DNA from 2 places in the Streptomyces sp. NBC_01092 genome. Region 1 is predicted to be linked to the other one. Evidence: riboswitches for the same ligand, from Rfam matches in the RefSeq annotation. Region 1 holds a riboswitch; the other holds the start of a gene.
The links. A riboswitch is a leader RNA that binds a small molecule or an ion and turns the genes downstream of it on or off. The one in region 1 is predicted to bind S-adenosylmethionine.
Positions count from the first base shown of each region.

Region 1 (11,945 bases):
TTCCGCCACCGGCTTCCCGGCGGTGGCCGACCCCTGCCGCGGAATGAACGACGCCACCACGAACGCCAGCAGCGCCGCCCCGGCGCCGACCGCCAGGACCACCTTGAAGGCGTTCTCGGACGGGAGGGCGTAGCCGCCGAGGTTCGTCGTCATCTGGGCGAGGATGACGCCCGCGACGGCGCTCGCCGTGGACGTACCGAGAGAGCGCATCAGCGTGTTGAGGCTGTTCGCGGCGGCCGTCTCCGACGCGGGCACCGCGCTCATGATGAGGGCGGGCATCGAGCCGTAGCCGAAGCCGACACCGGCGCCGATGACGCAGGCGACCAGGACGAAGTGCCAGACCTCGGACATCAGGACGATGTTGAGGCCGTAGCCGGCGGCGACGATGAGCACACCGATCATCAGCGTCACCTTCGGGCCCTTGGCCCGCGAGATGGCCGCCGACATCGGGGCCGTCGCCATCATGACCAGGCCCGACGGGGCCATGCACAGGCCCGCGACCAGCATGGACTTGCCGAGGCCGTAGCCGGTCTGCGCGGGGAGCTGGAGGAGCTGCGGGATGACCAGGCTCATCGCGAACATCGCGAAGCCCACCGCGATCGAGGCCAGGTTGGTGACCAGCACCTGACGGCGGGCGGTCGTCCGCAGGTCGACCAGCGGCTGGTCGGTGCGAAGCTCCCACCAGCCCCAGGCCAGCAGGATCACCACGGCCGCGACGAACAGACCCAGCGTCGTACCACTGCCCCAGCCCCAGTCGGCGCCCTTGGAGACCCCCAGCAGCAGACACACGAGCCCGGCCGCCATGCCTATGCCGCCGACCAGGTCGAAGCGCCCGCCGGTACGCACCCGCGACTCGGGCACGAACAGCAGCACGCACACCAGCGCCACGACACCCATGCCGGCCGACGTCCAGAACAGGACGTGCCAGTCGAAGTTGTCCGCGATGAGCGCGGCGGCGGGCAGCCCCAGCGCGCCGCCGATGCCGAGGGAGGCGCTCATCAGGGCGGTGGCGGAGCCGAGGCGCTCGGCGGGCAGTTCGTCCCGCATGATGCTGATGCCGAGCGGGATCACACCGGAGGCCAGGCCCTGAAGCACCCGCCCGACGATCATCGGGACCAGCGCGTCGCTCAGGGCACAGACCACGGAGCCGCCGACCAGCAGCACGACACTCACGAGCAGCATCCGCCGTTTGCCGTACATGTCGCCGAGCCGCCCCATCACGGGCGTCGCGACCGCCGCGGCGAGCAGCGTGGCCGTGACCGCCCATGCGGTGTCCGAGGCCGGGGCGTCCAGGAGCTTCGGCAGCTCCGGGACGATCGGGATGACCAGGGTCTGCATCAGCGAGACGACGATCCCGGCGAAGGCCAGCACCGCCACCACGGCGTTCGACTTCGGCGGCGCGCCGCCTCCCACCTCGGCGGGAGGAGCAGGGGCGTGGGACATGGCGGAGCCTCCGTCGGCGTACGAGCAGGAAGGTGGCCGATCGGCCTGGCTGATTGACCTAGGCAACCTTAAGTCAGTTGATTGACTTACTCAAGCGACGCAGGTAGCTACTTCGAAGGGCACGGCACGCTCCGGCCCCTGCCGATCCTGCTCTCCTGGAACGCCGCCGCGGCGGCCCGGGTTCACCTGGGCCGCGCGCCGCCCGCTCCGCCAGGCTCAGGCCTCCCGCTCCACCATCGCCCGCACCTGACCCTCGTCCAGCTCGTACACCGGCTCGTGCGCGTGAGGATCGCGGGCGTGGAAGGTGTGGAACAGCGGCCCGTCCGCGCCGCCCAGCTCCACCAGCGACGCCGACGCCCCGCGCACCACCCGTTCCGTGCCGGGTGCCGTCGTCAGGTCGACGCGGCTGACGACACCGGGGGTGACCCAGACCGGCACCGCGGCCAGGAATCCGAAGAGCTGGAGGTGGTAGTGCCCGGTCAGGACGAGGCGCACATCGCTGCCGCGGATCGCGGTCGCGAGGTCGCCGGGGTTGCGCAGGCCGAAGACCGGCTGGGTCGCCGAGATGCCGAGGGCGATCGGCGGGTGGTGCAGGGCGAGGACGGTGCCCCGCTCGGCCGGGGTGCCCAACACGTCCTTCAGCCAGTCCAGTTGGGCCGCGCTCACCCGGCCGTGCACCTTCCCCGGCACCAGCGAGTCCAGCGTCACGAACCGCCATCCCCCGACCGTGCTCACGGCCGCCCGCTCACCCGCCCCGGACTCCAGGACCAGCTCCGGCTCGGCATGCCCGCTGCCCAGCACCTTGCCGAAGGCGACGCGCTCGTCATGGTTGCCGGTCGTGTAGAAGACGGGCGCGCCGAGCGGCCGCGCGAAATCGCCCACCAGCTCCTTTACGGCCGCGTACGCCTCCACCGCGCCGCCGTCCGCGATGTCCCCGGTGACGACGATCGCGTCGACGCCCCGCAGATGCCTCAGCTCGGCGAGCATCAGCCGGAGCGATTCGGTGGCGTTGACGCCGTACTTGTTGGGGGCGTCGGTCTTCTCAAGATGGGTGTCGGAGAGATGAAGGATCCTCATCTCTCCGACAGTAGCCGCGAGTCGGGGCTCAGCTCAGGGTCTTCAGCGACGCCGCGTCGTACGGCGCCAGGTCACCGAAGCGGCCGTCCAGCACCTTCGCCGCCCACTCGGGGTCCTGGAGCAGCGCGCGGCCGACGGCGACGAAGTCGAACTCCTCGGCCTCCAGGCGGTCCAGGAGGTCGTCGATGCCCTTGAGCTCCGAGCCCTGGCCCGCGAACGCGCCGAGGAACTCGCCGTCCAGGCCGACCGAGCCGACGCTGATGGTGGGCCTGCCGGTCAGCTTCTTCGTCCAGCCCGCGAGGTTGAGGTCGGAGCCGTCGAACTCCGGGATCCAGTAGCGGCGGGTGGAGGCGTGGAAGGCGTCGACGCCGGCCGCGGCGAGCGGGGCGAGGATGGCCTCCAGCTCCTCAGGGGTCTCGGCGAGGCGCGCGTCGTAGGCCTCCTGCTTCCACTGCGAGTAGCGGAAGATGACGGGGAAGTCCGGGGAGACCCGCTCGCGTACGGCGGCCACGATCTCCGCGCCGAACTTGGTACGGGCGACCGGGTCACCGCCGTAGGCGTCCGAGCGGCGGTTGGTGCCCGACCACAGGAACTGGTCGACGAGGTAGCCGTGGGCGCCGTGGATCTCCACACCGTCGAAGCCGATGCGCTCGGCGTCCGCGGCGGCCTCGGCGAAGGCGCCGATCACGTCGTCCAGGTCCTGTCGGGTCATGGCCTTGCCGGTGGCCTCGTCGGCGCCGATGCGCAGACCCGAGGGACCGACGGCAGGGGCCTCGGCGAACGGCGGCTGCCCCTGCTGACGCACCATGCCGATGTGCCACAGCTGCGGCACGATCGTCCCGCCCGCGGCGTGCACCGCGTCCGCGACCCTCGCCCACCCGGCCAGCTGCTCCTCCCCGTGGAACCGCGGCACCCGGTCGCTCTGCCCGGCGGACTCGTGCCCGACGTACGTCCCCTCGGTGACGATCAGTCCCACTCCGGCGGCGGCCCGCCGCGAGTAGTACGACTCCACGTCGGCACCGGGCACACCGCCCGGCGAGAACATCCGGGTCATCGGCGCCATCACGATGCGGTTCGGGACGGTGAGGCCGTTGATCACGGTCGGCCGGGACAGGATCTGGGCCGCACGGGCGGCGGCGGGCTGGGTGACGGTCACGTAGGAGCTCCTGGGGAGGGGGTTTTGTCTATACCGGCTGGTATGTGCACACGCATTGTTGCACCACATTAAGCAACGATGCGTGTGAGGCTGCGCATTCCCAAGGAGGGGGATGGGTTTCGCGAGCGAGTACGGGTGCGTGGGGGCTGGTCGCGCACCACCCGCACCCGCCAAAACACCGAGGGCGGCACCCCCTGTCGCAACAGGAGGTGCCGCCCTCGGCAAAAGGACGTTGATCAACCGGAGGCCAGGCCCCCGACGTCGATCAGAAGTCCATGTCACCGCCCGGCATACCGCCACCGGCAGGCGCGGCGGCCTTCTCCGGCTTGTCGGCGATGACGGCCTCGGTGGTCAGGAACAGCGCAGCGATCGACGCGGCGTTCTGCAGCGCGGAACGCGTCACCTTCGCCGGGTCGATGATGCCCTCGGCGATCATGTCGACGTACTCGCCGGTCGCGGCGTTCAGACCGTGGCCGACCTGAAGGTTGCGCACCTTCTCGACGACGACGCCACCCTCCAGACCACCGTTGACGGCGATCTGCTTGAGCGGGGCCTCCAGGGCGAGCTTCACGGCGTTGGCGCCGGTCGCCTCGTCACCCTCCAGGTCCAGCTTCTCGAAGACACCGGAAGCCTGCAGCAGGGCCACGCCGCCACCGGCGACGATGCCCTCCTCGACGGCCGCCTTGGCGTTGCGCACGGCGTCCTCGATGCGGTGCTTGCGCTCCTTGAGCTCGACCTCGGTCGCGGCACCGGCCTTGATGACGGCCACGCCGCCCGCGAGCTTCGCCAGGCGCTCCTGGAGCTTCTCGCGGTCGTAGTCCGAGTCGCTGTTCTCGATCTCGGCGCGGATCTGGTTGACCCGGCCCTGAACCTGCTCGGAGGAGCCGGCACCGTCGACGATGGTGGTCTCGTCCTTGGTGATGACGACCTTGCGGGCCTTGCCAAGGAGGTCCAGGGAGGTGTTCTCGAGCTTGAGACCGACCTCCTCGGAGATGACCTCGCCACCGGTGAGGATGGCGATGTCGTTCAGCATCGCCTTGCGGCGGTCACCGAAGCCCGGGGCCTTGACGGCGACGGACTTGAAGGTGCCGCGGATCTTGTTGACGACCAGGGTCGACAGGGCCTCGCCCTCGACGTCCTCGGCGATGATCAGCAGCGGCTTGCCCGACTGCATGACCTTCTCCAGGAGCGGGAGCAGGTCCTTGACGGAGCCGATCTTGGAGTTGGCGATGAGGATGTACGGGTCGTCGAGCGACGCCTCCATCCGCTCCATGTCGGTGGCGAAGTACGCCGAGATGTAGCCCTTGTCGAAGCGCATACCCTCGGTGAGCTCCAGCTCCAGACCGAAGGTCTGGGACTCCTCGACGGTGATGACGCCTTCCTTGCCGACCTTGTCCATGGCCTCGGCGATGAGCTCGCCGATCTGGGTGTCGGCGGCGGAGATGGAGGCCGTGGAGGCGATCTGCTCCTTGGTCTCGACATCCTTGGCCTGCTCAAGGAGAGCGGCGGAGACGGCCTCGACGGCCTTCTCGATACCGCGCTTGAGGGCCATCGGGTTGGCGCCGGCGGCTACGTTGCGCAGGCCCTCCTTGACCAGGGCCTGGGCGAGAACGGTCGCGGTGGTCGTACCGTCACCGGCGACGTCGTCCGTCTTCTTGGCGACTTCCTTGACCAGCTCGGCGCCGATCTTCTCGTACGGGTCCTCGAGCTCGATCTCCTTGGCGATGGAGACACCATCGTTGGTGATCGTGGGGGCGCCCCACTTCTTCTCGAGGACGACGTTGCGGCCCTTGGGGCCGAGCGTCACCTTCACGGCGTCCGCGAGCTGGTTCATGCCGCGCTCGAGGCCGCGCCGCGCCTCCTCGTCGAACGCGATGATCTTGGCCATGTGAAGTGGTCCCTCCAGGACTGGGGGTGATTCCTTCGGACCGCGCCCGCGCCCGCGACGGACGGCTCGCCGGCCTCGTGGTTCCTTGCCCCACCCGGCCTGCGGGCCTCACCGACCCGGTCCTTCTTTGTCACTCTCACCTTCAGAGTGCTAACGCAATGATTAGCACTCGACCCATGCGAGTGCAAGCGGCTCTCGGGGATCGAGCCCTGGAGTCGGGGGCATGGCGAAGGGCTCGCACCCCGGGAGGTGCGAGCCCTTCGAAGAAGAACGTCGCTGCTGTTAGTCGACGCGTGCTTCAGCCGGTGGCCAGACGGACCATGTCCGCCTGCGGCCCCTTCTGGCCCTGCGAGATCTCGAAATCGACCCGCTGGCCTTCCTCCAGGGTGCGGTACCCGTCCATCTGGATCGCGCTGTAGTGGACGAAAACATCCGCACCACCGTCGACCGCGATGAAGCCGTACCCCTTCTCCGCGTTGAACCACTTGACGGTGCCCTGAGCCATGCCTAACTCCCCTATTACTGGCCCTTGCACAGATCCACACTTCGCGGATCCGGGTCAGACCTCACCCCCCATCGGTCGGGGGCGTGCGCCGGAACGCGTCGACCGCGGCTGAATGTATCTGCCCAACTGCCGTCTGCAACAGGTCAATCGGACGAGAATTCCGGGCACGACCGGTCGGGAATGTGGGGACAATTCCGTTGACTTCAGGTCAAGTCGGACCCGGCATACGGAACGAAAGCCGCAAAAAACCCGCACACTTTGGCTACTTCTTGTCGGGCGTACGGCAAAAATCAAGGGCAACCGACTCGGAGATCGGCGGCACGTTCCCCAACTGTACCTCGCTCAACCACACAGAATTGCCCCCTCCGCTTCTCTCACGGAGGGGGCAATTCGGTGAACTCTCAGTAACCTGGGTTACCGATGGTAATGATCGGTCATTCGGTCAGCAGGTCAGCCGCCGGCGACGGCCGGAATGATGGAGACGCCGGCACCGTCGGGAGTGGCCGTCTCCAGCCCCTGCTCGAAACGCACGTCGTCGTCATTGACGTAGACATTGACGAAGCGGCGCAGCTTGCCCTGGTCGTCGAGAACCCGGGCGGCGATCCCGGTGTGGTTCTTCTCCAGGTCGGCGATGACCTCGCCGAGGTTGGCACCCTCGGCGGCGACCTCGGCCTGGCCACCCGTGTAGGTGCGCAGGATGGTGGGGATGCGGACGTTGACGCTCATACGGTGTGACCTCCGGTCAGTGTGCAGGTTCGGGTGAGGCGGCGTCCCGAGGGGCGCGGGGCTCCATCAGACGAGACCCGCCGCGCGGAACGAGTCGAGGTTGGGACGAATCGTCGCAGTCAGCCCCGTACCGGCCACCGCATCCAACGTCTTCAGCCCGTCGCCGGTGTTGAGCACGACAGTCGTGAGGCTCGGGTCCAGCACACCGTCCTCGATCAGCTTCTTCGCCACACCCACGGTCACCCCGCCGGCGGTCTCCGCGAAGATGCCCTCGGTCCGGGCGAGGATCTTGATCGCGTCGACGACCTGCTCGTCCGTCACGTCCTCCACAAACCCGCCCGTGCGGCGCGCGATGTCGAGGACGTACGGCCCGTCGGCCGGGTTCCCGATCGCCAGCGACTTGGCGATGGTGTTCGGCTTCTGCGGACGGACCACGTCGTGGCCGGCCTTGAACGCGGTCGACACCGGCGAGCAGCCCTCGGCCTGCGCGCCGAAGATCTTGTACGGCTTGTCCTCGACGAGCCCGAGCTTGATCAGCTCCTGCAGACCCTTGTCGATCTTCGTCAGCTGCGAGCCGGACGCGATCGGGACGACCAGCTGGTCCGGGAGCTGCCAGCCGAGCTGCTCGCAGATCTCGTACGCCAGGGTCTTGGAGCCCTCCGCGTAGTACGGCCGCAGGTTGACGTTGACGAAGCCCCAGCCCTCGCCGGCCGGGTCGCCGATCAGCTCGGAGCAGAAACGGTTCACGTCGTCGTAGTTGCCCTCGATGCCGACGAGCTCGCCGCCGTAGATCGCGGCCATGACGACCTTGCCCTGCTCCAGGTCGTGCGGGATGAACACGCAGGAGCGGAAGCCGGCGCGGGCCGCGGCGGCGCCCACCGCACCGGCGAGATTGCCGGTGGAGGAGCAGGACAGGGTGGTGAAGTTGAACGCGCGGGCGGCCTCGATGGCCTGGGCGACGACACGGTCCTTGAAGGAGTGCGTCGGGTTGCCGGAGTCGTCCTTGACGAACAGCTTGCCGGCCTCGACGCCGAGCTCACGGGCGAGGTTGTCGGCCTTGACGAGCTTGGTCCAGCCGGGGTTGATGTTCGGCTTGGTCGCCACGTCCGCGGGGACGGGCAGCAGGGGCGCGTAACGCCAGATGTTCGCGGGGCCCGCTTCGATCTGCTTGCGGAGCTCCTCGGCGTCGTAGCCCGAGAAGTCGTAGGCGATCTCCAGCGGGCCGAAACACTCCTCGCACGCGAAGACCGGTCCGAGGGGTACCCGGTGACCGCACTCGCGGCAGGACAGCGCCGCGGCGGGACCCAGGTCTACGGTGGAGTCGGTGGTGCTTGCAACAGTCTGCACAGCCATGTGAGGCGAGGCCCTTTCTCCTCATCTTCCTCACGACGCATCTCGCCGTGAGACGGATTTGGCACCTTCCCTAGCCGGGAGCCTCGCGGAGACGATCAACGGTGACGATCGACGCTGATCTACGAGAACCGACTGGAGGGTTGCCGGGGCTTCATCGGGCCGTATCCCTCTGCCCCTCTGGATGAGCGGTATTCGGTTGTTGACGACGGTCGACCTCGGACATGCGATGGTCACCCGCGTTGTTCAAGACTGTAACCGAACGCCAGGACAGTTGAGATAGCCGTCCGAACCGCGAGATGGATCACAAATCGCGTCCCGACAGTGAGGAGCCGCCGATCGTGCTGGAAGAAGTCGAGCGCTGGCTGCGCAGTCGCTCCTGGTCCGTCTCCGACCGCCCACTGCACCACATCCTGGCCGCCAAGCAGCGTACGGGCCAGTCGGTGTCCGTCGTGCTGCCCGCGCTCAACGAGGAGGAGACGGTCGGCGACATCGTCGCGATCATCGCCCATGACCTCGTGCATCAGGTGCCGCTGGTCGACGAGATCGTCGTCGTCGACTCGGGATCCACCGACCGCACCGCCGAGGTGGCCGCCGCGGCGGGCGCCCGGGTCGTGCACCGCGACGACGTCCTGCCCCGTGTCCCGGCTGTGCCCGGCAAGGGTGAGGTCCTGTGGCGCTCACTGCTCGTGACGAGCGGGGACATCGTGTGCTTCATCGACGCCGACCTGAAGGACTTCTCCTCCGACTTCGTCTCCGGCATCGTGGGCCCGCTGCTCACCGACCCGGGCGTGGACCTGGTCAAGGCGATGTACGACCGTCCGCTCGGCGGCGCCGCCGGGCAGGGCGGCCGGGTCACCGAGCTGATGGCACGCCCGCTGCTGAACATGCACTGGCCGCAGCTGGCGGGATTCGTCCAGCCGCTCGGCGGCGAGTACGCGGCGCGCAGGTCGCTGCTGGAGCAACTCCCGTTCCCCGTCGGATACGGCGTCGAGCTGGGCATGCTGGTCGACTCGCTGCATCTGGTGGGCCTGGACGCGCTCGCCCAGGTGGACGTGGGGGTGCGCAAGCACCGGCACCAGGACGGGCAGGCGCTCGGCCGGATGTCCGCCGCGATCTACCGCACGGCGCAGCTGCGGCTGGCCCGCGGGCATATGGTCCGCCCCTCCCTGACCCAGTTCGAGCGGGGCGAGGACGGTTTCGAGCCGCGTACGTACTCCGTGGACACCGAGGAACGGCCGCCGATGGTGGAGATCGCCGAGTACGCGACGCGGAAGGTCGCGTAAACGCCGGAAACCGGCCGTATACAGGGCGTACGGAAGCCCCCCACAGAGCGGAACCGTACGTTTGAGCGTTTCCGGGCCGGGCTAGGTTGAGGCTTATGGCTTCCACGCAGGATGCGCCGGGTGCGCCGGATGTGCAGGGTGTGCAGGGTGCTGCCAAAGTGCTGGTCGCGTCGAATCGCGGCCCGGTCTCGTACGAGGTGCGGGGCGACGGCTCGCTGCACTCCAAGCGGGGCGGCGGCGGAGTCGTCTCCGGGCTGTCGGCGATCGGGCCGGACGCGGACGCGCTGTGGGTGTGCTCGGCGCTGTCCGACGGCGACCGTGAGGCGGTGCGGCGCGGGGTCGGCGAGGACGGCGTGCTGATGCTGGACATCCCGGCGGACGTGCACGCGGACGCGTACAACGGCATCGCGAACTCGGTCCTCTGGTTCGTCCACCACATGCTCTACCAGACGCCGCTGGAGCCGGTCTTCGACGCGGAGTTCCGGCGGCAGTGGGCGTCGTACGAGACGTACAACCGGGCCTTCGCGCAGGCGCTGGCCGCGCAGGCGGCGCCGGGGGCGGCGGTGCTGGTGCAGGACTATCACCTGACGCTGGTGCCGGGCATGCTGCGCGACATGCGCCCGGATCTCCGTATCGGCCACTTCTCCCACACCCCCTGGGCGCCGCCGGAGTACTTCCGGATGCTGCCGGACGACATCGCCGGGCAGGTGCTGCGCGGGATGCTCGGCGCGGACCGGCTGGGGTTCCTGACCCGGCGGTGGGCGGACGCGTTCGAGGCGTGCTGCACGCAGTTCGCGGGAGGGCTCGGGGACACGCGCATCGGCGTGCACGGTCTGGGCGCGGACGCGGACTTTCTGCGGGCGCGGGCGCATCAGGCCGACGTGACGGAGCGGATGGCGACGCTGAAGGGCGAGATCGGCACCGCCCCGGACGGCACGCCCCGCAGGACGATCGTGCGGGTCGACCGGACCGAGCTGTCCAAGAACATCGTGCGCGGCCTGCTGGCGTACCGGCAGCTGCTCGACGACCACCCCGAGTGGCGCGAGCGCGTGGTACACGTGGCGTTCGCGTACCCCTCGCGGCAGGACCTGGCGGTGTACCGGGACTACACGGCCGAGGTGCAGCGGCTGGCGGACGAGATCAACTCCGCTTACGGGACCGCGACTTGGACCCCGATCGTGCTCCACGTCAAGGACGACTTCGCCCGCTCGCTGGCCGCGTACCGGCTGGCCGACGTGGCGCTGGTCAACCCCATCCGCGACGGCATGAACCTTGTCGCGAAGGAGATGCCGGTGGTGTCCGACGAGGGATGCGCCCTCGTCCTGTCCCGCGAGGCCGGAGCCTTCGACGAACTCGGCGAGGACGCGATCCCCGTCAACCCGTACGACGTGATGAGCACGGCACGGGCCCTGCACGAGGCGCTGTCCGTACGGCCGGAGGAGCGAGCGGAACGCTCAAAACGACTGGCGGCCGCCGCGACCGCGCTACCACCAGCCCAGTGGTTCCTGGACCAGCTCCACGCGCTGACGGAGAAGCCGGGAGGGGCGGCCTGACCGTCGGTCGCACGGATCAACCTGACCCGACCAACGCCCGACCATCGCCCGAGCGGCGCACGCCCTGGCGGCAGACGCCGGGAACAGCCCGCCTGACCGGCGGACGCCCGGATCAACCCGACCGACCGTCGGTCGCCCGGACCAAGCCGACCGGCCAGCGCCCTGGTGGCGCACGCCCGAGCGGCGACGCCGGAAGCGGCCCACCTGACCGGCCGGACCGCCCCGAGCGGGCGGACGCCGGCAGCAGCCCACCGGACCGGCGGCCGCCCGGATCAACCCGACCGACCGTCCGTCGCCCGGACCAAGCCGACCGGCCAGCGCCCTGGTGGCGCACGCCCGAGCGGCGACGCCGGAAGCGGCCCACCTGACCGGCCGGACCGGCCCGAGCAGGCGGACGCCGGCAGCAGCCAGCCTGACCCTCGGCCGCCCGGATCAACCCGACCCGACCAACGCCCGAGCGGCGCCCGCCCTAGCGGCAGGGGCCGGGAGCAGCCCGCCTGACCGGTCGGTCCGGCCCGAGCGGGCAGACGCCGGAACCAGCCCGCCTGACCCGCGGCCGCCCGGATCAACCCGACCGACCGGCCGTCCGCCCGGACGAAACGCCCGGCCAACGCCCCGGTGGCGCACGCTCGAGCGGCGAACACCGGAACCAGCCCGCCCGACCCGCCGGACCAACCCGAGCGACGGGCGCCGGTGGCAGACCGCCCTTACTGGACGGCGGGCGCCCGGTTCAGCTCGCCCGGTCGGCGAGTGCTCCTAGCAGTCGTACGACTCCCTGTGGGCCGGTCACCACGATGTCCGCCCGCTCCGACAACTCGGTGACCTCCTCGCTGCCGCTGCACACCAGGAGGCCGGGGGTGCCGTCGGAGCGGAGTTTGTCCACGGCCGCGTAGGCGGGGAGGTCGCCGAGGTCGTCGCCGGCGTAGAGGACGGATTCGGCGCCCAGTTCCCGGACGTACTC
Region 1 is NZ_CP108659.1:4,994,640-5,006,584, forward strand. It holds gene OG254_RS22420 (MFS transporter) at 1-1,443, opposite strand, end outside; gene OG254_RS22425 (metallophosphoesterase family protein) at 1,660-2,520, opposite strand; gene OG254_RS22430 (NADH:flavin oxidoreductase) at 2,549-3,676, opposite strand; gene groL (chaperonin GroEL) at 3,942-5,564, opposite strand; gene OG254_RS22440 (cold-shock protein) at 5,863-6,069, opposite strand; gene OG254_RS22445 (MoaD/ThiS family protein) at 6,520-6,795, opposite strand; gene thrC (threonine synthase) at 6,862-8,148, opposite strand; SAM riboswitch class I at 8,167-8,336, opposite strand; gene OG254_RS22455 (glucosyl-3-phosphoglycerate synthase) at 8,487-9,431, shown strand; gene OG254_RS22460 (trehalose-6-phosphate synthase) at 9,527-10,984, shown strand; gene otsB (trehalose-phosphatase) at 11,715-11,945, opposite strand, start outside.

Region 2 (11,945 bases), 1.9 Mb from region 1:
GGCTCCCAGGGCTACGCCAACGTCAGCCACGGCTGCACCGGCATGAGCACCGCCAACGCCGAGTGGTTCTTCGACAACGTCCGCGAGGGCGACCTCGTCAAGGTCATCAACTCGAACGGCAACACGATGGAATCGTTCGGCAACGGCTTCGGCGACTGGAACCTGCCCTGGAAGAACTGGCGGGGCGGCAGCGCCCTGGTGGCGGGCACCCCGGACGGCCCGAGCCCGGCGGAGCGGGCAAGACTGAGGCCACAGAGCATCTAGACCGACGGGCGGGCGACCCACCCAAGGGGCGCGGGGAACTGCGCGACCAGCCCCCACGACCCGCAGCCGCCGGATTACCTGCTGAACCGAGCTCCTAGGCGCTCTGCAACCTCTTGCTGCGCAACAACGCAGCCAACGCACCGGCGAACTCCACCGGCTCCACAGGCAACGTCACAGCCGCCTCGGCCCGACTCCACGTGGCCAGCCACGCATCCTGCGGCCGCCCCATCAGCACCAGCACCGGCGGACAGTTGAACACCTCGTCCTTGATCTGCCGGCACACCCCCATGCCCCCCATGGGCACGGCCTCACCGTCCAGGACGCAGACATCGATCCCGCCCTTGTCCAGCTCCCTGACGACGGCCGCAGGGGTCGCACACTCCACGAACTCCACGACGGGAACGTCCGGAGCGGGCCGTCGCCCGGTCGCCAACCTCACCTGCTCACGGGTGTTGGAGTCGTCGCTGTAGACCAGCACCGTGGCGGTCGGCTGCATTGTTCCTCCGTGACATCAGCGTCGTAAGGACAGGCCCGTTGGGCCGGATGCTACTCCCTTGAACACCACGTCAACACCGGTACGACAGGGGAAGACACTCCGAACGGCACCCCCCGGAGTGAGGGCGGGATAAGCGACCGACATAATGTCGGTCGTGGCGACAGCAACGACAGTAGAAACCGGGCACGCGCACCCGTCGGTCAACCGGCCGAACCTCACCAGCGTCGGAACCATCATTTGGCTGAGTTCCGAGCTGATGTTCTTCGCGGCCCTCTTCGCGATGTACTTCACCCTGCGATCGGTGACGGGGCCCGAGTACTGGGAGTCACAGGCCGAGGCCTTGAACTTCCCGTTCTCGGCGACGAACACCACGATCCTGGTGCTCTCCTCCCTCACCTGCCAGCTCGGCGTCTTCGCCGCCGAGCGCGGTGACGTGAAGAAGCTCCGGGGCTGGTTCATCGTCACCTTCATCATGGGTGCGATCTTCGTCGGCGGTCAGGTGTACGAATACACCGAGCTGGTCAAGCACGAGGGCATCTCGCTCTCGTCCGGCCCGTACGGCTCGGTCTTCTACCTGACCACCGGCTTCCACGGCCTGCACGTGACGGGCGGCCTGATCGCCTTCCTGCTGGTCCTCGGCCGCACCTACGCGGCCAAGAGGTTCACGCACGAGCAGGCGACCGCCGCGATCGTCGTGTCCTACTACTGGCACTTCGTCGATGTCGTCTGGATCGGCCTCTTCGCCACGATCTACATGATCAAGTAGTCGGGCCCGATCCCGCGCGCGTTCCACAACGCACCTTCCAGAAGCATCGACGCAGAAGATCCTGACACCGGGGTAATCCGTGAAAAAGCTCTCCGCACGACGACGCCATCCGCTGGCGGCGGTCGTCGTCCTACTCCTCGCGCTGGCGTGCACGGGGGGGCTGTACGCCGTGTTCGCTCCCGCGGACAAGGCGCAGGCCGAGGAAACCGCCCAGTCCCTCACGATTGAAGAGGGCAAGAAGCTCTACGCCGTCGGCTGCGCCAGCTGCCACGGAACCGGCGGTCAGGGCACCTCCGACGGTCCGAGCCTTGTCGGCGTCGGCGCTGCCGCCGTCGACTTCCAGGTGTCGACGGGCCGTATGCCGGCCGCCACCTCCCAGGGCGCCCAGGTCCCGGCGAAGAAGAACATCTACTCGCAGGCCGAGATCGACCAGCTCGCGGCGTACATCGCCTCGCTGGGTCCCGGTCCGACCGTCCCGACCGAGGAGCAGTACGGCCCCGAGGGAGCGGACATCGCCAAGGGCGGCGAGCTCTTCCGCAACAACTGCGCCCAGTGCCACAACTTCACCGGCAAGGGCGGAGCGCTGACGAAGGGCAAGTACGCACCGACCCTCGAGGGCGTCGACCCGAAGCACATCTACGAGGCCATGGAGACCGGCCCGCAGAACATGCCGTCCTTCCCCGACACCACGCTGTCGGAGCAGAACAAGAAGGACATCATCGCGTACCTCCACGCGGTCAACAGCGACGAGACGGTCAATCCGGGTGGTCTGGAGCTGGGCGGCCTCGGGCCGGTCAGTGAGGGCCTCTTCTCCTGGATCTTCGGTCTCGGTGCCCTGATCGCCGTCGCCATCTGGGTCGCCGCTCGGACCGCAAAGGCCAAGAAGTCATGAGTAGCCAAGACATTCCAGAAGAGAACCTGCCCGCTGAGCAGGACGCCAACGTCGCGGTAGCGGACGAGAAGAACCCCTTCGCGGACCCCGGACTGCCGCCCCACGAGCACCGGGTCCAGGACATCGACGAGCGGGCCGCCCGGCGGTCCGAGCGCGCGGTCGCCCTGCTGTTCACGGTCTCGATGCTGGCCACCGTGGGCTTCATCGCCTCGTACGTGACGATCCCGCACGACAAGTCGGTCTTCGTCTTCCCGATCGGTCACCTCAACGCGCTGAACTTCGCGCTGGGTCTGACCCTCGGTGCGGCGCTGTTCTGCATCGGCGCGGGCGCGGTCCACTGGGCCCGCACCCTGATGTCCGACGAAGAGGTCGCCGACGACCGGCACGCGATCGCCGCGGAGCCCGAGGTCAAGGCCAAGGTCATGGCCGACTTCAAGCAGGGCGCCAAGGAGTCCGCGCTGGGTCGCCGCAAGCTGATCCGCAACACGATGTTCGGTGCGCTGGCCCTGTTCCCGCTCTCCGGCGTCGTCCTGCTGCGTGACCTCGGCCCGCTGCCCGGGACCAAGCTCCGCCACACCCTGTGGTCCAAGGGCAAGCTGCTCGTCAACATGAACACCGACGAGCCGCTGCGTCCCGAGGACGTCGCGGTCGGCTCCCTCACCTTCGTCAAGCCGGAGGGCCTGGAGGAGCACGACCACGACTTCCAGAACGAGATCGCCAAGGCGGCCCTGATGATCATCCGGCTCCAGCCGGACGACATCAAGGACAAGCAGGAACTCGACTGGTCCTACCAGGGCATCGTCGCGTACTCGAAGATCTGCACCCACGTCGGTTGCCCGATCTCCCTGTACGAGCAGCAGACGCACCACGCGCTGTGCCCCTGCCACCAGTCCACCTTCGACCTCGCCGACGGTGCCAAGGTCATCTTCGGCCCGGCCGGTCACCCCTTGCCGCAGCTGCGCATCGGTGTGAACGACGAGGGCTACCTCGAGGCGCTCGGCGACTTCGACGAGCCCGTCGGTCCTGCATTCTGGGAGCGCGGATGAGCACTACAGAGACCACCGAGTCCCGCTCTCGCGGGAAGGCGCCGGCCGGCGAGCGCGTCGCCGACTGGGCCGACGGCCGACTGGGGATCTACTCCCTGGCCAAGGCCAACATGCGCAAGATCTTCCCCGACCACTGGTCGTTCATGTTGGGTGAGGTCTGCCTCTACAGCTTCATCATCATCATCCTCACGGGTGTGTACCTGACGCTGTTCTTCCACCCGTCGATGAACGAGGTGGAGTACCACGGCTCCTACGTCCCGCTCCAGGGACAGCTCATGTCGGAGGCGTTCAGCTCCACGCTGCACATCTCCTTCGACGTGCGCGGTGGTCTGCTCATCCGGCAGATCCACCACTGGGCGGCGCTGATCTTCCTCGCCGGCATGTTCGTGCACATGATGCGCGTGTTCTTCACGGGCGCGTTCCGCAAGCCGCGTGAGATCAACTGGCTGTTCGGCTTCCTGCTGTTCGTCCTGGGCATGTTCACCGGTTTCACCGGTTACTCGCTCCCCGACGACCTGCTCTCCGGCACCGGTGTCCGCTTCACCGAGGGCGCGATCCTGTCCATGCCGATCGTCGGCACGTACATCTCGTTCTTCCTCTTCGGCGGCGAGTTCCCGGGCGTCGACTTCGTGGCCCGCTTCTACTCGATCCACATCCTGCTGCTGCCGGGCATCATGCTCGGCCTGGTGGTCGGCCACCTGATCCTGGTCTTCTACCACAAGCACACGCAGTTCGCGGGCCCCGGAAAGTCCAACAAGAACGTCGTCGGCATGCCGCTGCTGCCGGTCTACATGGCCAAGGCCGGAGGCTTCTTCTTCCTGGTCTTCGGTGTCATCGCGGTCATCGCGGCGATCGCGCAGATCAACCCGATCTGGGCCATGGGCCCCTACCGGCCGGACCATGTGTCCACGGGCGCCCAGCCCGACTGGTACATGGGCTTCGCCGAGGGTCTGGTCCGGTACATGCCGGGCTGGGAGGTCAACTTCTGGGGTCACACGCTCGTCCTGGGCGTGTTCATCCCGCTGGTGCTCTTCGGCCTGGTGCTGATGGCGATCGCGGTCTACCCGTTCATCGAGTCCTGGGTCACCGGCGACAAGCGCGAGCACCACATCCTGGACCGCCCGCGCAACGCCCCGACGCGTACCGCGTTCGGCGTCGCCTGGGTCACGGTGTACATGATCGGCCTGGTCGGCGGTGGCAACGACCTGTGGGCCACCCACTTCCACCTGTCGATCAACGCGGTCACCTGGTTCGTCCGGATCGGCTTCTTCGTCGGACCGGTCCTCGCGTTCATCATCACCAAGCGGATCTGCCTCGGCCTGCAGCGCCGGGACAAGGACAAGGTGCTGCACGGCCGCGAGTCGGGCATCATCAAGCGCCTGCCGCACGGTGAGTTCATCGAGGTGCACGAGCCGCTCAGCCAGGACGCGCTGCACACCCTCACCGCGCACGAGCAGTACCAGCCGCTCGAGATCGGCCCGACGGTCGACGAGAACGGCGTGGAGCGCAAGGTGAAGGGCTCCGAGAAGCTGCGCGCCAAGCTCAGCAAGTCGTACTTCAGCGAGGACGGCCAGATCCCCAAGCCGACCGTCGAGGAGTACAAGGAGATCACGAGCGGCCACGGCCACCACTGATCGCTGCGCACGCCACGGTTGAGGGCCCCGTCCGTTGTACGGACGGGGCCCTTCGCCGTGCCCCGGGGCTGGATAGGGTGGACCTCGTTGAGACTCGTGTCCCGTAGTGCGGGACGCCTGACCCTGGAGCGGCTTATGAGCGCTGTGACCCCCGCCGGAGGCGACACCGCGGCGGCCCGCTCCTGGCCCCTGCTGCTGAACGGCCTGCTGGCCGGCCGGGACCTGTCCGCCGACGACACCGCGTGGGCGATGGACCTGATCATGCGAGGCGAGGCGACGGACGCGCAGATCGCCGGGTTCGTGGTGGCACTGCGGGCCAAGGGCGAGACGGTGCAGGAGATCACCGGGCTCGTCCGGACGATGTACGCGCACGCGAACGTGATCGAGGTGCCGGGACCGACCGTCGACATCGTCGGCACAGGCGGCGACGGGGCGAAGACCGTCAACATCTCCACGATGTCGGCGATCGTCATCGCCGGCACCGGTGCGAAGGTCGTCAAGCACGGCAACCGGGCGGCGTCGTCGGCGTCGGGTGCCTCGGACGTGCTGGAGAAGCTCGGCGTCAATCTGGAACTGCCGGTCGGGCGGGTGGCCCGGGTCGCCGAGGAGGCCGGGATCACCTTCTGCTTCGCGGTGAAGTTTCATCCGTCGCTGCGCCATGTGGCGGCCGCGCGCGGGCAGTTGGGCATCCGGACGACCTTCAACGTGCTCGGTCCGCTGACCAACCCGGCGAAGGTGCGGGCCCAGGCGGTCGGCGTGGCGGACCCGCGCATGGCTCCGATCGTCGCGGGCGTCTTTGCCGAGCGCGGCAACTCCTCACTGGTGTTCCGCGGCGACGACGGCCTCGACGAGCTCACCACCACGGCCACCTCGCGGGTGTGGGTCGTACGCGACGGCAAGGTGACCGAGGAGGCCTTCGACCCGCGCGACGTCGGCATCGAACTGGTGCCGGTGGAGGCGCTGCGGGGCGCTGACGCGTCGTACAACGCCGATGTGGCGCTGCGCCTGCTGAACGGGGAGACGGGGCCCGTACGGGACGCCGTGGTGCTCAACTCGGCCGCCGCGCTGGTGGCGCTGAACCCGACCGATGCCCCGCTCACCGAGCAGATCCGCGCCGCCATGGTGAAGGCGGCGGAGTCGATCGACTCGGGGTCGGCGAAGCGGACGCTCGACCGGTGGGTGGCCGCGAGCAACGCCTGAGCGCTCCGCTGGGTGTGCCGTGATATGCCGTCGTTCGGCTGCGGCGCCGTCGTGGCTGGTCGCGCAGTTCCCCGCGCCCCATCAGGGCGTTGCCGAACCGCAATGGACTTCGCCTGACCCGCTTAGGCCGCACGGGCTTGTCGTCCCGCGATCCGGACACGGGTTGCGGGACGACGATCATTTCGCGTACGTTCCTGTACCAGGTCATGAGTGACAGTCATGAGGCCCCGGCCGACTGTCCGGCAACCCTCCGTCCGTGGCGGGGTGCCCCGGGTGAAGACCAGGCCGTAGGCAGCGAGGTCTACGGCAAGCGCGGGCCCCTCTCGAAACCAGGGGTCCTGGTCGTTCGAGGGAGTCTTCCGTGAGCAAGCGAATGCGATAGGGCCGCAGAGCCCCGCCTCCGCACACCCTTTTCTCTTTCTCGCATGCCCCTCAATCGGCATGCCCCTCACGGGAGTTCGCCATGTCTGCCTCCACCGCTGCCGCCGACCAGTCCGTTTGTGCCTCTCTGCCCGTTCTGGGCCGTGATGTCACCGTCCCGCTCGTCACCGGCGGCGAGGTCACCTACGCCGCGCTCGACTACGCCGCCAGCGCCCCCGCCCTGCAGCGCGTCTGGGACGACGTGGCCGCCTACGCGCCGTACTACGGCAGCGTCCACCGCGGTGCCGGGTACCTCTCGCAGCTCTCCACCGACCTGTTCGAGAACGCCCGCCGGACCGTCGCCGAATTCCTGGACTGCCGCGCCGACGACCAGCTGGTCTTCACCCGGTCCACCACCGACTCGCTGAACCTCCTCGCCGCCGCCCTCCCGGCCGACTGCCAGGTCTTCGTCTTCGAGACCGAGCACCACGCCTCCCTGCTGCCCTGGCGCGACGCCCGCGTCACCTATCTCAACGCGCCCCGCACCCCCCGCCAGGCCGTCGAGACCCTGGAGCGCGCCCTCGCCGAGCGCGACCCCTTCGGCCCGGCCCTGGTCTGCGTCACCGGCGCCTCGAACGTCACCGGCGAGCTGTGGCCGGTCAAGGAGCTCGCGGCGGCCGCGCACGCGCACGGCGCCCGGATCGTGCTCGACGCCGCCCAGCTGGCCCCCCACCACCCGGTGAGCGTGCGTGACCTGGACGTCGACTGGGTCGCCTTCTCGGGCCACAAGCTGTACGCCCCGTTCGGCTCCGGCGTCCTCGCCGGCCGCGCCGACTGGCTGCGCGAGGCCGAGCCGTACCTCGCGGGTGGCGGCGCCAGCCGCAAGGTCTCCCGGCGCGAGGACGGGGGAGTGGACGTCGACTGGCACGACAGCGCCGCCCGGCACGAGGCCGGCTCCCCGAACGTCATCGGCGCCTACTCCATCGCCTCCGCCTGCAAGGCGCTGACGGAGGCGGGGTTCGACAGCCTGGTCGCCCGTGAGCAGTACCTGATCGAGAAGGTGCAGGCCGGTCTCGCCGAGGTGCCGGCCGTCCGCATCCTCTCCCTCTTCGGCGACGACGCCCCGCGCGTCGGCGTCATCTCCTTCGTCGTCGAGGGCTGGAACAGCTCCCACTTCGCCGCCGCCCTGTCCGCCGAGTACGGCATCGGGGTGCGGGACGGCCTGTTCTGCGCCCACCCGCTGGTGCGGACGCTGCTCGGCAGTGACCCGCAGGCCCAGGGCGAGTGCGGGGCCCCGGAGGCGGCGCCGGGAGAGAAGTCCCTCAACGCGATCCGGGTGAGCTTCGGCGCCGGTACGCCGGACGAGCACGTCGAGCGGTTCGTGAACGCCGTGAAGGAGCTCGTGACGGACGGCGCCCGGTGGAACTACCGCACCGAGGACGGCCGTTGCGTGCCGGACACCTCCGCGTGAGCCGGTAGCCGGGCGCCCAGCAGGATCATCCGCAGGGCGCGCTCGGTCGCGTCCGTGAGGAGCTCGGAGGCCCGCACGAGGGCCTCCGCCAGAGCCATCGGCGCCGGCAGGATCCCGCTGAACGCGTCGACGCCGGGCACGTCCCGCGCGCCCTCGCTCAGCGTGCCCGCCAGCACGAGCACCGGGCGGCCGTACAGCTTGGCCCGGCGGGCCACCTCGGCCGGGACCTTGCCGTGGGGCGTCTGGTGGTCCAGGGCGCCCTCCGCGGTCACGACGAGGTCGGCGCGGGCGAGGCGGGCGTCGAGGTCGAGGTGGTCGAGGAGGACGTCGAAGCGGGGGAGCAGGCGGGCGCCGAGTGCAGCGAGCCCGGCGCCCAGGCCGCCGGAGGCTCCGGTGCCGGGGCCGCCGTACAGGTCCGTGTCCAGGACCCCCAGGTCACGGGTGAGGACCCGCGCCCAGTTCTCGAGGCCTGCCGACAGCTCCTCCACCTGCGCGGGCGTCGCGCCCTTCTGCGGGCCGAAGACGCGGGCCACGCCGCGCTCGCCGCACAGCACGTTGTACGGGTTGCAGGCGACCAGCAGGTCGACGTCCCGTAGGCGCGGGTCCAGGCCGGACGGGGCGATCCGGGCCAGCCTGGTCAACTCGCGCCCTCCGTGCGGGAGTTCGAAGCCGTAGGCGTCCAGCAGCCGGGCGCCGAGGGCCTGGAGCGCGCCCGCGCCCCCGTCCGACGTACCCGAGTCGCCGCAGCCGATCAGGATCCGCCGTACGCCCGTGTCGAGCGCGGCGCGGATCAGCTCGCCGACGCCGTACGTCGTCGTGGCGCCCGGGTCGCGCAGGGCGCGCGGCACGAGAGACAGTCCGGCGACCGCGGCCATCTCCACCACCGCCGTGTCCCGGGAGCCGAGCAGGGCGAAGTGGCTGCCGATGCGTTCGCCGACCGGGCCCGTGGCGGGCAACGCGACGAGGCGTCCGTCGGTCGCGGCGGCCAGCGCGGTGGCGGTGCCCTCGCCGCCGTCCACCAGCGGGATCAGATCGAGCACGGCGTCCGGCAGGACGCGACGCACACCGTCCGCGATGGCATCGGCGGCGGCCTGGGCGGACAGCGACTCCTTGAAGCCACTGGGGGCGACGACGACTCGGCTCAGCATCAGAGGTCTCCTAGGCAGATCGGACGAATGCGCAACGCCCCGAGGGGCAACGCCCTCAAGGGGCGCGGGGCCGTGTTGAACATGCGGCTCCGCCGCGTGGGCGCGACCAGCCACAACGGCGCCGCAGCCACCCGACGACATGACGCGGCACTCACAGCGGAACACCCAACAGCGGCCACACCGCGACGGCGAACAGCAGAACGAGCGCGGCCGTCAGCGGGGCCAGGACGGCGGACAGACGCAAAAGGTCACGCGGCGTGTAGGTAGGCGTCCCGGGCAGGTCGGAGAAGAGCGCGACCGGCTTCGCGGAGGCCGGCAGCGTGTGGCAGAAGCCCGCCGCGGCCGTGGACGCAAGCGCCGCGGCGACCGGATTCACCCCGGCCCCCACCGCCGCCGCGACCACCAGCGGCACCAACACCGACGAACGGGCCGAGCGGGACTGAAGGACCAGGTGGGCCGCCGTACTGATCGCGATCACGACGGTCAGGAAGAGGAGCGGGCTGACTCCACCGGGAAGCCCGGCGACCAGCCACTCCGCGGCCCCGGAGTCGGCGAGCGCGACCCCCATCGCCATCGTCGCCGCCATGAACAGCAGCAGCGACCAGGGGACCGTCTTCAGCGCGTCCTTCAGATGCACGGTGCCGAGGGCCGGCGAGGCCGCCACCACCGCGCCGATCAGCGCCACGACCGCCGGCGGCACCCGGTGCAGCGGCTCGCTGCACCACAGCAGGACGACCGTGCCGAGCAGCAGCGCGCACCGCTTCTCGGCCTGCGACCACGGGCCCGTGACGGGCCGCTCGCTGTGCTCCTGGATCTGCTCGGGGGTGATCCGCACGGCGCCCTTGCGGTCCGTGCGCCGGGTGGACGTCAGGAGTACGGCCTCGGCGGCCAGGTGGGACGACGCCACGGCCAGCGGCAGGCCCAGCAGCAGCCACTCGGTGAAGCCGATCCGGTGGCCCGTGGCCTGCCACAGCACCGACACCGTGATCAGATGCGCACCCGCCCCGATCAGGGTCGCCACCGCCGACAGCAGGATCACGGTCGGGAACAGCAGCGCCAGCATCACGACCAGCCGTCTCCGGTCGGCCAGCGCCTTGGCGAGGGCGAGGAACACCGGCAGCGCGAGGGCGGCCCGCCCCGAGGTGGCCGGCACCGCGAACGCTGTGACGACCAGCGCGGCCGTGGTCAGGTGCACGAGCTGCCGTACCGTGCGCGCCCCGCCGACCAGGAACGCCGCCGCCCGCCCCGCGAGGCCCGTCCGGGTCACCGCGGCCGCCAGCACGAAGGCGCAGATCAGCAGCCACACCGTGGAGTCGCCGAGGGTGCCGAAGAGGGTGTCGCTGCTGATCACCCCGGTCACCGTCAGGGCGAGCCCGGCGCCCAGCGCGATGTACGTGTCGTCGACCGGCGCGGCGATCCAGGCGCAGGTCGCCAGGGCGAACACGGCGAGGGTGAGGCGGGCGTCGGCGCCGAGGCCCGTGAAGTTGCCGGGCACGGCGAGCAGCGCGCACAGGGAGAGCGCCGCGCAGAGGGCCGCGCTCCGACGGAGGTTCAGGGTCACGTCATCGAGGGTTCACCTGAGCCGTGAGTCCTCGATGAGCGGCACATGAAGGAGACTTCACGCGGGCAGGCGGTACCCCATGCCCCGTACCGTCTCCACCTGCTGCGCCCCCAGTTTCTTGCGCAACGCTCGCACGTACACGTCCACGATGTTCGACCCGGGGTCGAAGTCGTAGCCCCACACGTGCGACAGGATCTGCTCGCGGGACAGTACCTGCCCGGGGTGCCTCAGGAACAGCTCCAGGAGCACGAATTCACGGGCCGTCAGGTCGACCGTCCGCTCCCCGGCCCGCGCCCGCCGGGTGCGCAGGTCCAGGGTGAGCGAGCCGGACCGCAGCACCGTCACCTCAGGCGCCCGGGCCGCCGTACGCAGCCGGAGCCGCACCCTCGCGAGGAGTTCCTCGAAGCGGAACGGCTTGGTCATCCAGTCGTCGGCGCCGCCCTCCAGACCGGCCACCGTGTCCCGTACGGAGTCCCGCGCGGTCAGCACGATCACCGGGACCGTCACCCGGGCCTCGCGCATCTCGCGCAGCACGGTGAAGCCGTCCCGGCCGGGCAGGCCGATGTCGAGAACCACCAGGTCGAAGGCGCCCGTGACGGCGTACTCGTACGCCGCCTCGCCGTCGCCGACGACGGTCGTGGTGAAGCCGTTCGAGCGCAGGCCCTTCTCAACGAAGGAGGCGATGCGCTCCTCGTCCTCGACGATGAGGATCCGGTTCACGTCTGCCCCTCTCCCAGTGCCAGTACGAAGGTGGCGCCGCCGCCCGCCGTGGCGCGCAGCCGCACCCGGCCGCCGTGCGCCTCGGCGATGGCCCGGACGATCGACAGGCCGAGCCCGGCGCCGGAGCCCCGGGCGCCGCGCCGGGACGTGCCGCGCCGGAACCGTTCGAAAATCACGTCGGCGTCCTGCGGCTGGACACCGCAGCCGGAGTCGGCGACGTACAGCTCGATGCCCTGGCCGTCGGCGCGGGAGCCGATCCGGACGCGGCTCCCGGGCGCGGTGTGCTGCACGGCGTTCTGGGCGAGCTGGACCATCGCCTGCGTGATCCGCTGCGGGTCCAGCGCGGCCTCGACGTCGGCCACCTCGGCGAGCTGCCAGTCCCGTTCG
Region 2 is NZ_CP108659.1:3,079,292-3,091,236, reverse strand. It holds gene OG254_RS13845 (Ig-like domain-containing protein) at 1-264, shown strand, start outside; gene OG254_RS13840 (hypothetical protein) at 359-760, opposite strand; gene OG254_RS13835 (heme-copper oxidase subunit III) at 906-1,526, shown strand; gene OG254_RS13830 (c-type cytochrome) at 1,606-2,418, shown strand; gene OG254_RS13825 (Rieske 2Fe-2S domain-containing protein) at 2,415-3,464, shown strand; gene OG254_RS13820 (cytochrome bc complex cytochrome b subunit) at 3,461-5,098, shown strand; gene trpD (anthranilate phosphoribosyltransferase) at 5,234-6,298, shown strand; SAM riboswitch class IV at 6,501-6,617, shown strand; gene OG254_RS13810 (aminotransferase class V-fold PLP-dependent enzyme) at 6,762-8,129, shown strand; gene OG254_RS13805 (glycerate kinase) at 8,084-9,277, opposite strand; gene OG254_RS13800 (SLC13 family permease) at 9,429-10,838, opposite strand; gene OG254_RS13795 (response regulator transcription factor) at 10,896-11,558, opposite strand; gene OG254_RS13790 (ATP-binding protein) at 11,555-11,945, opposite strand, start outside.
Region 2: it holds a riboswitch for S-adenosylmethionine, as region 1 does, so the genes downstream of both, OG254_RS13810 (aminotransferase class V-fold PLP-dependent enzyme) here and thrC (threonine synthase) in region 1, are expected to answer to the same signal.